Regions from separate parts of the Bradyrhizobium sp. CB1717 genome, predicted to be linked through region 3. Evidence: predicted binding sites of a transcription regulator. Region 3 holds the regulator's gene; each other region holds the start of a gene.
What was found. The regulator HrcA, encoded in region 3, represses chaperone genes, less so after heat shock. The targets are predictions, from matches to a motif close to GTTAGCACTCNCNNNNNGNGAGTGCTAAC.

Region 1: QA649_RS07365 (co-chaperone GroES) is a predicted target of HrcA. The motif match lies at 2,318-2,346, and genes of this name have one in related genera.
Region 2: QA649_RS18710 (co-chaperone GroES) is a predicted target of HrcA. The motif match lies at 2,851-2,879, and genes of this name have one in related genera.

Annotation. Positions count from the first base shown of each region.
Region 1 is NZ_CP121666.1:1,557,041-1,562,066, reverse strand. Features, by position in the region: gene QA649_RS07380 (L,D-transpeptidase) at 1-341, opposite strand, end outside; gene QA649_RS07375 (protein phosphatase CheZ) at 658-1,443, shown strand; gene QA649_RS07370 (hypothetical protein) at 1,601-2,122, opposite strand; gene QA649_RS07365 (co-chaperone GroES) at 2,438-2,734, shown strand; gene groL (chaperonin GroEL) at 2,884-4,515, shown strand; gene QA649_RS07355 (hypothetical protein) at 4,716-5,026, shown strand, end outside.
Region 2 is NZ_CP121666.1:3,965,061-3,970,086, forward strand. Features, by position in the region: gene lepB (signal peptidase I) at 1-592, shown strand, start outside; gene groL (chaperonin GroEL) at 805-2,445, opposite strand; gene QA649_RS18710 (co-chaperone GroES) at 2,494-2,808, opposite strand; gene QA649_RS18715 (usg protein) at 3,210-3,497, shown strand; gene QA649_RS18720 (tetratricopeptide repeat protein) at 3,672-5,026, opposite strand, start outside.
Region 3 is NZ_CP121666.1:167,951-172,976, reverse strand. Features, by position in the region: gene hemW (radical SAM family heme chaperone HemW) at 1-61, opposite strand, end outside; gene rdgB (RdgB/HAM1 family non-canonical purine NTP pyrophosphatase) at 48-683, opposite strand; gene rph (ribonuclease PH) at 695-1,408, opposite strand; gene hrcA (heat-inducible transcriptional repressor HrcA) at 1,578-2,666, shown strand; gene grpE (nucleotide exchange factor GrpE) at 2,763-3,380, shown strand; gene pncA (bifunctional nicotinamidase/pyrazinamidase) at 3,462-4,184, opposite strand; gene QA649_RS00770 (hypothetical protein) at 4,375-5,026, opposite strand, start outside.

The DNA.
Region 1 (5,026 bases), 1.4 Mb from region 3:
TGCTGCAGACCTGCACCTTGCTGATATCCACCCTGCATCTGCGGCTCGCCCATCGGCGGCAGGCGGCGCTGGTCGTAATAGCCCGGCTGCTGCTGATACACCGGCCGCTCGGGCGCATAGGCCGGACCGCGGCCCGGACCATCGCCGAACAGGAACTCGATGAAGCCGCCGCCCATGTTTGCATTGGAGGCGACGCGCACCGGCGCCGGCGGCACGCGCGGCTGATAGAGCACCGCGGGCGGATCGTTCGGCACTGTGTTGTCGAAGGCGCTGGCACCGCTGGTGCCGGCAATGAAGGAGCAAGCGCTGCCGAGCAGCGCGACAGACATTTTCTTGAACATCGACGTACTCTGTACTGTTTCGTCTAGATCACATGCGTCGTGCAGGTCTGGTGGCTGATCCGCGCCCGCGACGTGGTCAATAAAAAGCAAAAGCCGTTTTGTTTGGTAAACGTATCGGGCGTTTCGATTCACCACGTCGCGAGCGGACCTGCAATTTGGCGATCAGCGTTTATTTTCGATGAACGCCGCGCGAGCATGGTTAATCGCTTCTTTGCGCGCCGTCGCGCGCGGCCGCAATGACAGTTCCGGCTGTGAACTTCGTGTTAAATCGCTTCTGCCTACAAAGACGCGTGAGTGAGGTGGGGGGAGTGTCCTGATGGCTGTTCACCGCAAGCGTTTTCGTGTCGAGGATATCGCCGGTGGCGAGATGCCCATTCTAGATGTAACTGAAGAGGCAGGGCCGATGCACAGCGAGATCATGGCCGAGCTGCGCGCGATCCGCGCCCAGATGGCGAAGGGCATCACGGCTGCCCCGCTGACCGGCAGCGCCGCGATGGCGGCGATCGACGCGTCGACGGCGCATGAGCTGTCCGAGGCGCGCACCATGCTCGAGACCTACCGGGCGCAGATCGAGCAGTGCGAGAAGCTGAAGGTCGAGCTCGACCTCATTCACGACGCCATCGACCGCACCAAGCGCGAGATCGCGACCCTGCATGGCAAGAGCTTCGACGGCGGCGAGATGGCCAAGGTCAATGGCGAGCTCGGCGCGGTGGTCGGCGGCACCGAGCAGGCGACCCAGCAGATCCTCGAAGCGGCCGAGTCGATCGACCAGGCCGCCAGCGCGATGTCCAAGGTGGACTCGGCCGATCAGCAGAAGCGGCTCGCCGACGACATCCAGGAGCGCGTCATCTCGATTTTCGAAGCCTGCAACTTCCAGGACCTGACCGGCCAGCGCATCAGCAAGGTCATGACCACGATGAAGTTCATCGAGCAGCACATCAATGCGATGATGGAGATCTGGGGCGGCGTCGACGCGATCAAGGCCCATGTGCCGGCGCCCGTCGACCAGCGCAGCGAGGACGAGAAGCTCCTCAACGGCCCCAAGCTCGCCGGCGACGTCGGCCACGCCTCCCAGGACGACATCGACGCGCTGTTCGACTGAGCGCGCGAGACAGGAAAAAGCAAAACGCCGGCGCAAGCCGGCGTTTTTGTTTTTGGATCTGTCTCACACCGTCATTCCGGGGCACGGGAAGCGTGAACCCGGAATCTCGAGATTCCGGGTTCGGTCCTGCGGACCGCCCCGGAATGACGGGGAAAAATCACGCCCTTGGCGCGCAGCGGACGTAGACCATGTTGCCGTAGCGGGTGGCGGCGTCCTTGTCGATGAAGCGGGTGATCAGGACGCGACCATCGAAGGAAACGATCTCACGGTCCTGATCGCCGGGGGTGGGACCGGCCGGGCCAATATAGTTCTTGCCGCTGGGCGAGCCCTTCAGGCGCAGCTCCTGCGGCGTCGCCTGGTCGGCCAGATGCATGATCACGCCACCGGAGGAGCCGGCGGTGATCACGTAAGGATTCTTGCACTGGGACCGAGCCGCGGCCTCGGTGCGGGCGCGGTCGGCCGGGTTCTGGAACGAGGCGAGGCCCCAGCGGCCGACGATCTCGTCGGCGCGGATGGTCGCCGGCATTTCCGGACCGGTGCCGGGCTCCGCCTCGGGCGGCGGCGACGACGACGAGAAGGACGGCAGGCTCATGCCGCCGCCGCAGGCGCCGAGCAGCAGCGCCAGGCAAGAGGCAGCCGCCAGGTTGGCGACCGTGCGCGCGTGAGCTGAACTGATCATGGCATTCCCCCGAACAAGACCATGGCCGCACCCCTCCCGCAGCCAAGCGCAAAACCGCTGCCGGAGCAATGACGTCCTTTGACACGCCGGCGCCCCGAACAAATTTCCAATGCCACCATCCTATATCCGCCTCACCAATCGCTTAACCACCTTTGCTTGACAGGATCGCGGCCAAGCCATATTCCCGGGCGCACTATTAGCACTCGGAAAGCCCGATTGCTAAGCGCGCCGTTCGATCCTCGGGACGAGGGGGAACGGAAGCGCCGCCCCACCCACTTCCACTACTTCCGAAGCGAGCCTCCAAAGGGAAACGTCATGGCTAAATCCAAATTTCGTCCGCTGCATGACCGTGTCGTGGTCAAACGTATCGACGCCGAGGAAAAGTCCAAGGGCGGCATTATCATTCCGGACACCGCCAAGGAAAAGCCGTCCCAGGGCGAGGTTGTCGCCATCGGCCCCGGCGGCCGCGACGAGACCGGCAAGCTGATCCCGATCGACCTCAAGGTCGGCGACCGCGTGCTGTTCGGCAAGTGGTCGGGCACCGAGGTCAAGATCGACAACGAAGAGCTCCTGATCATGAAGGAGTCGGACATCATGGGCGTTCTGGCCTAAGGCCATCCGCCTGAACGGCCGCTGAATGCGCGGCTGTCATGCCCGGGCAAAAGCGCAAAGCGCGTCTTCGCGCTAGATGACCCGGGCATCGATCATTCCGTCGCACAGCACCAAACAAGACACATCACGAAACACGAGGGATTGCAGAAATGGCTGCCAAAGACGTCAAGTTTTCCGGAGAGGCGCGCGATCGCATGCTGCGCGGCGTCGACATTCTCGCCAACGCCGTCAAGGTGACGCTCGGCCCGAAGGGCCGCAACGTCGTCATCGAGAAGAGCTTCGGCGCCCCCCGCATCACCAAGGACGGCGTCACCGTCGCCAAGGAGATCGAGCTCGAGGACAAGTTCGAGAACATGGGCGCCCAGATGGTGCGTGAGGTCGCCTCCAAGACCAACGACCTCGCCGGCGACGGCACCACCACCGCGACCGTGCTGGCCCAGGCCATCGTGCGCGAAGGCGCCAAGGCGGTTGCCGCCGGCATGAATCCGATGGACCTCAAGCGCGGCATTGACTCGGCGGTTGCGGCCGTCATCAAGGACATCGAGAAGCGCGCCAAGCCGGTCGCCGCCTCCTCTGAGGTCGCCCAGGTCGGCACCATCTCGGCCAACGGCGATGCCGCCATCGGCAAGATGATCGCGCAGGCGATGCAGAAGGTCGGCAACGAGGGTGTCATCACCGTCGAGGAGAACAAGTCGCTCGATACCGAAGTCGACATCGTCGAAGGCATGAAGTTCGATCGCGGCTATCTCAGCCCCTACTTCGTCACCAACGCCGAGAAGATGACCGCCGAGCTCGAGGACGCCTACATCCTCCTGCACGAGAAGAAGCTCTCGGGCCTGCAGGCCATGCTGCCGGTGCTCGAAGCCGTGGTGCAGTCGGGCAAGCCGCTCGTCATCATCGCCGAGGACGTCGAGGGCGAGGCGCTGGCCACCCTGGTCGTCAACCGCCTGCGCGGCGGCCTCAAGGTTGCCGCCGTGAAGGCGCCGGGCTTCGGTGACCGCCGCAAGGCCATGCTCGAGGACATCGCGATCCTCACCGGCGGCCAGCTGATCTCCGAGGATCTCGGCATCAAGCTCGAGAACGTCACGGTGAAGATGCTCGGCCGCGCCAAGAAGGTGGTGATCGACAAGGAGAACACCACGATCGTGAACGGCGCCGGCAAGAAGCCCGACATCGAGGCCCGCGTCGGCCAGATCAAGGCCCAGATCGAGGAGACCACCTCGGACTACGACCGCGAGAAGCTGCAGGAGCGCCTTGCCAAGCTCGCCGGCGGCGTCGCGGTGATCCGCGTCGGCGGCGCCACCGAGATCGAGGTCAAGGAGAAGAAGGACCGCGTCGAGGACGCGCTCAACGCCACCCGCGCCGCGGTGCAAGAAGGCATCGTCCCCGGCGGCGGCGTCGCGCTGCTGCGCGCCAAGAAGGCGGTGGGCCGTCTGTCCAACGCCAATGCCGACGTCCAGGCCGGCATCAACATCGTGCTGAAGGCGCTGGAAGCCCCGATCCGCCAGATCTCCGAGAACGCCGGCGTGGAAGGCTCGATCGTGGTCGGCAAGATCCTGGAGAACAAGTCCGAGACCTTCGGCTTCGACGCCCAGAACGAGGACTATGTCGACATGGTCGAGAAGGGCATCATCGACCCCGCCAAGGTGGTGCGCACCGCGCTGCAGGACGCCTCCTCCGTGGCCGGCCTCCTGGTGACCACCGAAGCCATGGTCGCCGAGCTGCCGAAGAAGGAAGCTCCGCCCGCCATGCCCGCCGGCGGCGGCATGGGCGGCTTCTGAGCCCGTCCTCATTTTACAGCACCAACGAAGGCCGCCTCCGGGCGGCCTTCTTTTTTGCCGACGCTACCCCGAGCTTTCCGATTCAACCGGCGGCCAAAACCCACTACGGTGACGCCGATTCTGATTGTTTGGGCATGATCTTTTCGGAAAACCGCTTCACACTTTTCCCGATCATGCTCCACTGCCCGAGGATTTCGTCGATGCGCGCGCTCTTGGTCTGTTCGACTGCCCTATTGGCGGCTCTGCTCGCCGTCTCGCCCGAAGTCGTCTCCGCCCAGATGAAATTGTCGCCCAAGGCCACTGCGCCGGGCGGAACCGAGACGCGCTATTTCACCTCGATCGACGGGCTGATGGACGGCAATGCCGACGTGATCCTGAAGGAGACGCGCCAGGGCAAGACGGTCACCGCAGCCGTGCTCGACGTCTGTTACCCGGTCGCGAAGAATTCCGAGCGCAAGGACCGCTTCGTCGTCAATCTCCAGGTCGCCGGCCAGAACCTGACCGGCACGAC
Region 2 (5,026 bases), 3.8 Mb from region 3:
GACGCCGACCCTGGTCGTCGGCGACTACGTGTTCGCCGCCAAATATGCCTACGGTTATGGCCGCTATTCCTTTCCCTTCGCGCCGTCCTGGGTCTCGGGCCGCTTCCTTGCCGCCGACCCCGAATACGGCGACATCGTCGTGTTTCGCACGCCGAAGGACATCTCGGTCGATTACGTCAAGCGCGTGGTTGGCCTGCCCGGCGACCGCGTGCAGATGCGGGGAGGGCAGCTCTTCCTCAACGACAAGCCGGTGACGCGCGTAGCGCTGAAGGAGGTGTTCGCCGGTGCCGCCTGCGGAGGCGATGATGATGCGAGGGCCAAGCGCTGGCGCGAGACGCTGCCGAACGGCGCGAGCTATGTGACCTACGATTGCGTCGACAATGGCTTCCTCGACAGCACCAGCGTCTACGCCGTGCCGCCAGGTCATTTCTTCGTGCTCGGCGACAACCGCGACAACTCCACCGACAGCCGCATGATGTCGGCGTTCGGCTTCGTGCCGATGGACAACCTCGTCGGCAAGGTGACGCGGATCTTCTGGTCGCTCGACGAAAACGGCGATCCGCACATGGAGCGGCTTGGGAAGGTGGAGTGAGGGGGGCGTCATTCCGGGGCACCTCTCGGGCACCTTCGTAGCCCGGATGGAGCGCAGCGAAATCCGGGAAGACTGCCTGCGATGGACGCACTGTCCCGGATTGCGCTGCGCTCCATCCGGGCTACGAGGCCACTGCTTCTGCATTCCCCCAGACAAAAACCCCGGCATCGCTGCCGGGGTTTCGCATTTCGTAGATTGCCTGAAAGGCTGGATCAGAAGTCCATGCCGCCCATGCCGCCGCCCGGAGGCATCGCGGGACCGGCGCCGCCCTTCTTGGGCAGCTCGGCGACCATGGCTTCCGTGGTGATCAGGAGCGCGGCAACCGAGGCAGCGTTCTGGATCGCGGTACGGACCACCTTGGTCGGGTCGATGATGCCCTTCTTGACGAGGTCGGCATATTCGCCGGTCTGGGAGTCGAAGCCGTAATTGTAGGCCTTGTTCTCCAGGATCTTGCCGACGATCACCGAACCGTCTTCACCGGCGTTGATCGCGATCTGGCGAGCGGGAGCCGACAGCGCCTTGCGCACGATCTCGACGCCGGTCTTCTGGTCGTCGTTCTTGGTGCGCAGGCCCTTGAGCTGCTCGGAAGCACGGAGCAGGGCGACGCCGCCGCCCGGGACGATGCCTTCCTCGACAGCCGCGCGGGTCGCATGCATCGCGTCATCAACGCGATCCTTGCGCTCCTTCACCTCGACCTCGGTCGCGCCGCCGACGCGGATCACCGCGACGCCGCCTGCGAGCTTGGCGAGACGCTCCTGAAGCTTCTCACGGTCGTAGTCCGAGGTGGTCTCCTCGATCTGCGCCTTGATCTGGGCCACGCGCGCCTCGATGTCGGCCTTCTTGCCGGCGCCGTTGACGATCGTGGTGTTCTCCTTGTCGATCATCACCTTCTTGGCGCGACCGAGCATGTTGAGCGTGACGTTCTCGAGCTTGATGCCGAGATCTTCCGAGATCGCCTGGCCGCCGGTCAGGATCGCGATGTCCTGCAGCATGGCCTTGCGGCGATCGCCGAAGCCCGGAGCCTTGACGGCCGCGACCTTCAGGCCGCCGCGCAGGCGGTTCACGACCAGGGTCGCGAGGGCTTCGCCTTCGACGTCCTCGGCGACGATGACCAGCGGCTTGCCGGTCTGCACCACGGCCTCGAGCAGCGGCAGCAGCTCGTTCAGCGAGGAGAGCTTCTTCTCGTTGATGAGGATGTAGGCGTCGTCCATCTCAACGCGCATCTTGTCGGCGTTGGTGACGAAGTAGGGCGAGATGTAGCCGCGGTCGAACTGCATGCCCTCGACAACGTCGAGTTCGGTCTCGAGCGACTTGGCTTCCTCGACGGTGATGACACCCTCGTTGCCGACCTTCTTCATGGCGTCGGAGAGGAACTTGCCGATCTCCTGGTCGCCGTTGGCCGAGATGGTGCCGACCTGGGCGATCTCCTCGTTCGAGGTGACCTTCTTGGAGTTCTTCTGCAGGTCCGCAACGACGGCTTCGACCGCAAGATCGATGCCGCGCTTGAGGTCCATCGGGTTCATGCCGGCGGCGACCGACTTGGCGCCTTCCTTCACGATCGCCTGGGCGAGCACGGTGGCGGTGGTGGTGCCGTCGCCGGCCGCGTCAGCGGACTTGGAGGCGACTTCGCGCACCATCTGGGCGCCCATGTTCTCGAACTTGTCGTCGAGCTCGATCTCCTTGGCGACGGTGACGCCGTCCTTGGTGATGCGGGGAGCGCCGAACGACTTGTCGAGCACGACGTTGCGGCCCTTCGGACCGAGCGTGACCTTCACCGCGTTGGCGAGAACGTCGACGCCGCGCAGCATCTTGTCGCGCGCTTCAACCGAGAATTTGACTTCTTTGGCTGCCATCTGGAATTTTCCTTGGATAATGTTTGATGGGAGGGAGAGAGGGGGCTGTTAGGCCGCCTTCTTCTTGGAAGCGGGGACGTCGAGGACGCCCATGATGTCGCTTTCCTTCATGATCAAGAGATCGACGCCGTCGATCTTGACCTCGGTGCCGGACCACTTGCCGAACAGCACGCGGTCGCCGACCTTCAGGTCGATCGGGATCAGCTTGCCGGCTTCGTCGCGGCCACCGGGGCCAACGGCGACGACTTCACCCTGGGAGGGCTTTTCCTTGGCAGTGTCGGGAATGATGATGCCGCCAGCGGTCTTCTCTTCTGCGTCGATGCGCTTGACCACGACGCGGTCGTGAAGCGGACGGAATTTCATGCAGTCCTCCTAAGTAGTTGCACGATATGGGAATTTTTTGGCGTTAGCAGTCTGTGCCCGCGAGTGCTAGCACAGGCGAGGCTGAAATAGGACAGGAATTTTGCGGGGGCAAGGGCTTCTAGCAGAAAAATCGGCACCTGGAAGCGCGGACTGCCAGAATCTCTTTTCCATCGTTAACCAGCCTTGGAGGCCTCTTCGAGGCTCCGTGGGAGGCCGTATTAGCACGGGGTCGTATCTGCTGCTAACGCATTGAATTTCAACAGCTTGTTAAACTTTTGGGCTTGAGATGGGTTGTCAGTTTGCGTCACATTTCTCTCATGTGAGCGCATCTCCACCGGGTGGCTCGTAAGCAGCGTACCGGAAAGCCGCCCCCTGAATGCGCTCCTGCAAAGGAGGTTGGCATGGGACTGCGGGTTGGGGGCGTTTCCGAAGACTTCCGGAAACAGATGCTGGGCTACGGGCTGACGACGGCACAAATTCTCTACCGGATGCCGGATCATCCCTCGCTGCTCCAGACCTATGTCTGGCAGAACTACGACATGTTTCCGAAATTTCCGGCGCTGACCGACTTCCTGGCCTTCTGGCAGGAAAAGCTCGACGGTCCGCTGTTCTCGGTGACCGTCGCGCATTCCAAGCTGATCAAGCCCGCCGAGTTGCGCGCCGTCGACGGCGTGTTCCGGCTGCATTGATTTAAGGCGCGGTCTCGTAGGGTGGGCAAAGGCGCGCGCCTGCGCGCCGTGCCCACCATCTCTCCACGATCGCACCCGGCATGGTGGGCACGCTTCGCTTTGCCCATCCTACGATATCTCGGCTGGAGCTGCGTCGGGCGAACGCGCTATCTCCGTGGTTGCCCGAGGCAGAGATCAGGCGCCGCTGCTGCAATAGCGCTTCCACATCGCGCGATAGGCCTCGTCCACCGCTTGCGCGTAGGCGACCGGGTTGCAGGCGGCCGCAGCCCGGACTTGTCCGGGCAGTTCGCTGCGCAACTTGTCGAGATCGCCGATCTCAGCCGCACGGCTCACCGCGATGTCGACATAGGCCTCCTCGCTATCCGTCACCCAGTCCGGCAGGCCGAGCGCGGTGAGAATGGAGCCGGCGGCACGGCTGGGCAGACTGTTCCCGAGCTTCGCCACCACGGGCACGCCCATCTGCAAGGCTTCCAACGTGCTGACACCGCCATTCTGCGGGAACGGGTCGAGGGCGATATCGACGCGATTGAACGCTGCCAGATGATCGACCCGCAAGGTGGTGCCGAGCAGTTCGACGCGTTCGGCCGGAACGCCGCAAGCTGCAAGCCGTGCCAGCAGATTGTCGCGGACCAGTTGATCGTCCAGCGCAACATCCTTGATCAGCAGCCGGGATCCCGGCACCCGCTCGAGAATCCTTGACCAGGCCTGCGCGGCCTGGTCCGAAATCTTGCTGATGCGATTGAAGACACCGAATGTGATGAAGCCGTTCGAGATCGCCGGCGTTGACGTCCTCGCAAGCTCCATTGGCAGCGGCTCCAGTGTCACGAAGCACGGCAGGTCGACGACGGTTTCCGCAAACAGATGCCGGACCGGGGCAGGAATCGCGACCGGGTCCGAGAACAGATAATCGATCGTCGGCAGCCCGGTGCCGGTGCCATGCCCCCAGCCATGGGCCTGGATCGGCGCCGGCTTGCGCGCAAACACGCTGAGGCGGTTTCCTTTGGTGTGGCCGGACAGGTCGATCAGGATATCGACGCCATCGGCGCGGATCTGATCGGCGAGGCGATCGTCGCTCCATTGCGAGGCGTCGCGCCAGCGATCGGCGATCTTTTGAAATTCGGCGGTCGCCGGATCCACTTTCGACGAACAAGAGTAGCACACGACCTCGAACTGTGCCCGGTCGTGGTATTGCAGGACCGGCTTGAATATGAACGCGGCCGAATGCGCGTTGAAGTCCGACGAGACGTAGCCGAGCACCAGAGGGCGATCCGGATCGCGGCTGTTGTCGTACGGTCCCGCCACTTCTGAAGCGAACGTCGTGCCGATCCGCTCCCACCAGAGCTGCCGCGCTTGCTGATGCTGCTCAACGCTGGCATCCGCCACGAAATCGAGCGTGAATATCTTGTTGGAGATCGCGCCCGGGAAGTTAGGCTCGATCTCGAGCGCTCTGTCGTAACTGGCCAAAGCTTCGTCGACCCGCCCAAGTGTGGAGAGACAAACGCCCTGGACCAGGTGAGCTTGAGCGGCAT
Region 3 (5,026 bases):
ACTTCGACAGGCAGAACGGCCAGTGCACGTAGACGCCGAAGGCTTCCTTAGCGCGGCTCAAGGCAGATCTCCGCCAGTTTCACGAAGGCGCGGGCGCGATGCGACAGGCCGAGGCCGAGCGGCGGCAGGCCGTGCTTCTCGATGCTTTCCATCTCGCCGAAGGTGCGGCTGTGGCCATCGGGCAGGAACATCGGGTCGTAGCCGAAGCCGGCGGTGCCGCGCGGCGGCCAGGCCAGCGTGCCGTCGACGCGCGCCTCGACCTCTTCGAGATGATCGTCGGGCCAGGCGACGCAGAGCGCGGAGACGAAATGCGCGGTGCGCTTTGCAGGCGTGGTCGCGCCGCGTTCCTGCAACAGCCGCTCGATCTGGGCCATCGCCGCGTTGAAATCCTTGGTCGGACCGGCCCAGCGCGCGCTGTAGATGCCGGGTGCGCCGTCGAGCGCGTCGACGACGATGCCGGAATCGTCGGCGAAGGACGGAAGCCTGGTCGCGCGCGCGGCGGCGATCGCCTTGATCGCGGCGTTGCTGCGGAAGTCGTTGCCGGTCTCATCCGGCTCGTCCAGGCCGAGCTCACCGGCCGACACCGCCTCGATCCCGTACGGCGCAAGCAGCTCCTTCATCTCGGCGAGCTTGCCGGGATTGTGGGTGGCGATGACGAGCTTTCCGGTGATTCGACGGTGCATGGGCCTATTGACTACGCGACAGCTAGTTTCTGCAAGTCCACGAGACGCGCGACGCCCTTGCGCGCCAGCGCCATCAGCGCCAGGAACTCGGCTTCCGTGAACGGCTCGCGTTCCGCGGTGCCCTGCACCTCGATGATGCGGCCATCGCCGGTCATGACGAAATTGGCGTCGGTCTGGGCTTCCGAATCCTCGGCATAGTCGAGATCGAGCACCGGCGTGCCATTGTAGATGCCGCAGGAGATCGCGGCGACGTTGTCGCGCAGCACGTTGGCCTTGATCATGTTGCGCGCCTTCATCCAGTTGATGCAATCGGCGAGCGCGACCCAGGCGCCGGTGATAGAGGCCGTGCGGGTGCCGCCGTCGGCCTGGAGCACGTCGCAATCGACCGTGATCTGGCGCTCGCCGAGCGCTTCGAGGTCGACGATGGTGCGAAGCGAGCGGCCGATCAGGCGCTGGATCTCGACGGTGCGGCCGCTCTGCTTGCCGGCGGAGGCCTCGCGGCGGGTGCGTTCGGAGGTCGCGCGTGGCAGCATGCCGTATTCGGCGGTGACCCAGCCGCGGCCCTGGCCCTTCAGCCATGGCGGCAGGCGGTCCTCCAGTGTGGCGGTGACCAGCACATGGGTGTCGCCGAATTTCACCAGGCAGGAGCCTTCCGCATATTTGACCACGCCGCGCTCCAGCGTCACGGGGCGCAATTCGTCGGGCGCACGGCGGCTTGGCCGCATGGGAAATCCTCCAAAATTCTCGGAAAAGGGGCTGTTCGCGGTGCTTGTAGGTGGGGTGAGGGTATGCGGCAAGGCTTTTTCACCCCCGGTTTTCCACCCCGCAAACGCCACGCTTGTCAGAACCGTGCCGGATGGACAAATTATGAGCATCTGAGAGGAGTTACCGTCTGTGGCCCATCACGATCCGATCCATCTGATCGCGCCGCGCGCAGGCCTCGCCCAGCTCAACGAGCGCTCCCGCGACATCTTTCGTCAAATTGTCGAAAGCTATCTCGCGACCGGCGAGCCGGTCGGCTCGCGCAACATTTCCCGCCTGATCGCCATGCCGCTGTCGCCGGCCTCGGTGCGCAACGTCATGGCGGACCTGGAACAGCTCGGCCTGATCTATGCCCCGCACACCTCGGCGGGCCGGCTGCCGACGGAACTCGGGCTGCGGTTCTTCGTCGACGCCCTGATGCAGGTCGGCGATCTCACCGAAGCCGAACGGCAGTCGATCCAGAGCCAGCTTGCCACGGTCGGCCAGGCCCAGTCGGTCGAGGCGGCGCTGGACCAGGCGCTGACGCGGCTGTCGGGCCTGACCCGCGCGGCCGCGGTGGTGTTGACGCCGAAATCCAATGCGCGGCTCAAGCACATCGAATTCGTCCGCCTGGAACCCGAAAAAGCGCTGGTGATCCTGGTCGGCGAGGACGGCCAGGTCGAAAACCGCGTGCTGACGCTGCCGCCCGGAGTTCCATCGTCCGCGATCACCGAAGCCGGCAATTTCCTCAATGCGCGGATTCGCGGCCGGACCCTCGCCGAGGCGCGGCTCGAGCTCGAAACCGCGCTCGGGCAAGCCCGCGCCGAGCTCGATCAGCTGACGCAAAAGGTGATCTCGGCCGGCATCGCCAGCTGGTCGGGCGGCGAGAACGAGGACCGCCAGCTCATTGTCCGCGGCCACGCCAATCTGCTGGAAGATCTGCACGCGCTGGAGGATCTGGAGCGGGTGCGCCTGTTGTTCGACGACCTCGAGACCAAGCGCGGCGTGATCGACCTGCTCGGCCGCGCCGAGACCGCCGAGGGGGTGCGCATCTTCATCGGCTCGGAGAACAAGCTGTTTTCCCTGTCCGGCTCCTCCACCATCATCTCGCCCTATCGGGATGCCGCCGGCCACATCGTCGGTGTTTTGGGCGTGATCGGGCCGACGCGGCTGAATTACGCCCGCGTGATCCCGACCGTGGACTATGCCGCCCGCATCGTCAGCCGCCTTCTGGGGGGCTGACCGGCATTTGCGCCGATCACGGGCGCTTGATTTTCGTGCGCTTAGGCACGATATCCGGGCCAACAATCCCTGGAAACGAGTTCGAGATTAAAGCCGATGACCGAGCAAGACCGGCAACCCGAAGACACGACTGCAGCGACCGGCGAGCCCGTGGTGTCAAAACCCTACATCATGCCCGACGATCCCGAGCCCGGCTCGGTCGAAATGTTGCAGAAGGAAGCCGCCGAGGCGCGCGACCGCATGCTGCGGACGCTGGCCGAGATGGAGAATTTGCGCAAGCGCACCACCAAGGAGGTCGCTGACGCCCGCCTCTACGGCATCACCGGCTTTGCCCGCGACGTGCTCGACATCGCCGACAATCTCCAGCGCGCGCTTGATGCGGTTCCGGCCGAGGCCCGTGCCACCGCCGATCCCGGCCTGATCTCGCTGATCGAGGGCGTCGAGCTCACCGAGCGCTCGCTGCTCAACGCGCTGGAAAAGCACGGCGTGAAGAAGCTCGATCCGCAGGGCCAGAAGTTCGACCCGAACTTCCACCAGGCGATGTACGAGGTGCCTGATCCGTCGGTGCCGTCGGGCACCGTGGTGCAGATCATGCAGGCCGGCTACACCATCGGCGACCGCGTGCTGCGTCCGGCCTTGGTCGGTGTCGCCAAGGGCGGCGCGAAGGCCGCGCCTGCGGCGAACAACAACGAGTCGAGCGGCGCGACGAACTGAGTCTCGGGCCCTCATGGTGAGGAGCCGCGCGCGAAGAAGCGCGCTCCTCTGGATAAGGGTCTTGCAGTGTTGCGCGCTGCCTTACGCGCTCACCGCGATATCCGCGGACTGAATCCGCTTCACGCCGGCCTTGGCCATGTCGGCCCAGGCCTTTGCCAGCGAGCCCTGGGTGTCGATGCCGCGGCAGGCGTCCTCCACGACGTAGACCTCGAAGCCCGCCTTGCGCGCGTCCAGCGCGGTCCAGGCGACGCAGAAGTCCGTCGCAAGGCCGGCGACGAAGACGCGCTTGATCTTGCGGCCCTTCAGGTAGCCGGCGAGCCCGGTCGAGGTCTTGCCGTCGGCTTCGAGGAACGCCGAGTAGCTGTCGACGTCCTTGTGAAAACCCTTGCGGATGATGAGCTCGGCGTGCGGGATCGACAGGTCCTTCGACAGCGAAGCGCCATCGGTGCCCTGCACGCAATGGTCCGGCCACAGCACCTGCTTGCCGTAAGGAAGATCGATGGTCTCGAACGGCTTCTTGCCGGAATGGACCGACGCAAACGACACGTGGCCGGGCGTGTGCCAGTCCTGCGTCATCACCACGTTCGAAAACGCTTTCGCCATTTTGTTGATGACCGGCACCACCTGTTCGCCTTCCTTCACGGCGAGACTGCCGCCGGGCAGGAAGCAGTTCTGCACGTCGATCACCAGCAGCGCGGACGCATCGTCCGGCTTGATCGATGCCGCTGCGAACAGCGCCGTTGGCGCGAGGGTCGCCAGCGCCGTCGTTCCAAGCGCCGCGAGGATTTGTCGTCGATCAAGCATCGTTCGCCTCCCTCCAGGATGATCCAACGGGGGAAGCCTAGTTCCGTTCGTATACGAACAGAAGCCCGAAAATGCAGCCGGTATTGGTGAGGGGTTGGGCTGCTAGCCCCAAACTCACTGTCGTCCCGGCCTAGCGCGCAATTGCGCGCGGGGGCCGGGACGACACCGAGTGTGTTGGAGCGCCTCGGGCCTACCCCTTCGGCTGAATCCCGTCGCGCACGGCACGGAAGCGGGTGAAGGCGGCTTGCCACTGGTCGCGCGGGGCGCTGGCGATGATGCGCAGCGAGGCGCCGCCGCTGGAGAAGCGGATCCACTGCACCACGGTCACCGGCGTCTTGTCCTTGCCGCTGACGCCGTCGATCCGGGTCTCAAAGCCCTGCTGGCCGTTGATGCGGATCGGCTCGGACATGGTGACGCGGGATTCGCGCACGCCGGGGATCTGCAGCGCGGCCTCCTGGGCGAAGCGGGCGCGATCGTCGGCCTGCTGCGGGGTGGCGCCGATCAGGCCGAGGATCATGAACGGCTTCGACTCATAGCCTGCACTCTCGTTGCCGTCGGCCAGGATGATGCTCGAGCCCGGCGCCAGCGTGCGGATGTCCTTGAAGTCGGCGAGATCGGTGATCTTGAACGGCATCAACGCGATCTGCTCTTCGGCCGAGACCTGCTTGCGGGTCGTGGCGCTCGCAAACATCTGCCGCACCGCCTCGTCGGTGTAGATCTTGGTCGCATTCTCCGGGATCTGCACGGCGACATAGCCGGAGAAGCCGGCGCCCGGCACGATCATCGAGTAGCGCTTCACCGGGGTCTCGCCGGCCTTGCCGCTCTCGGTGGTGAAATAGGCA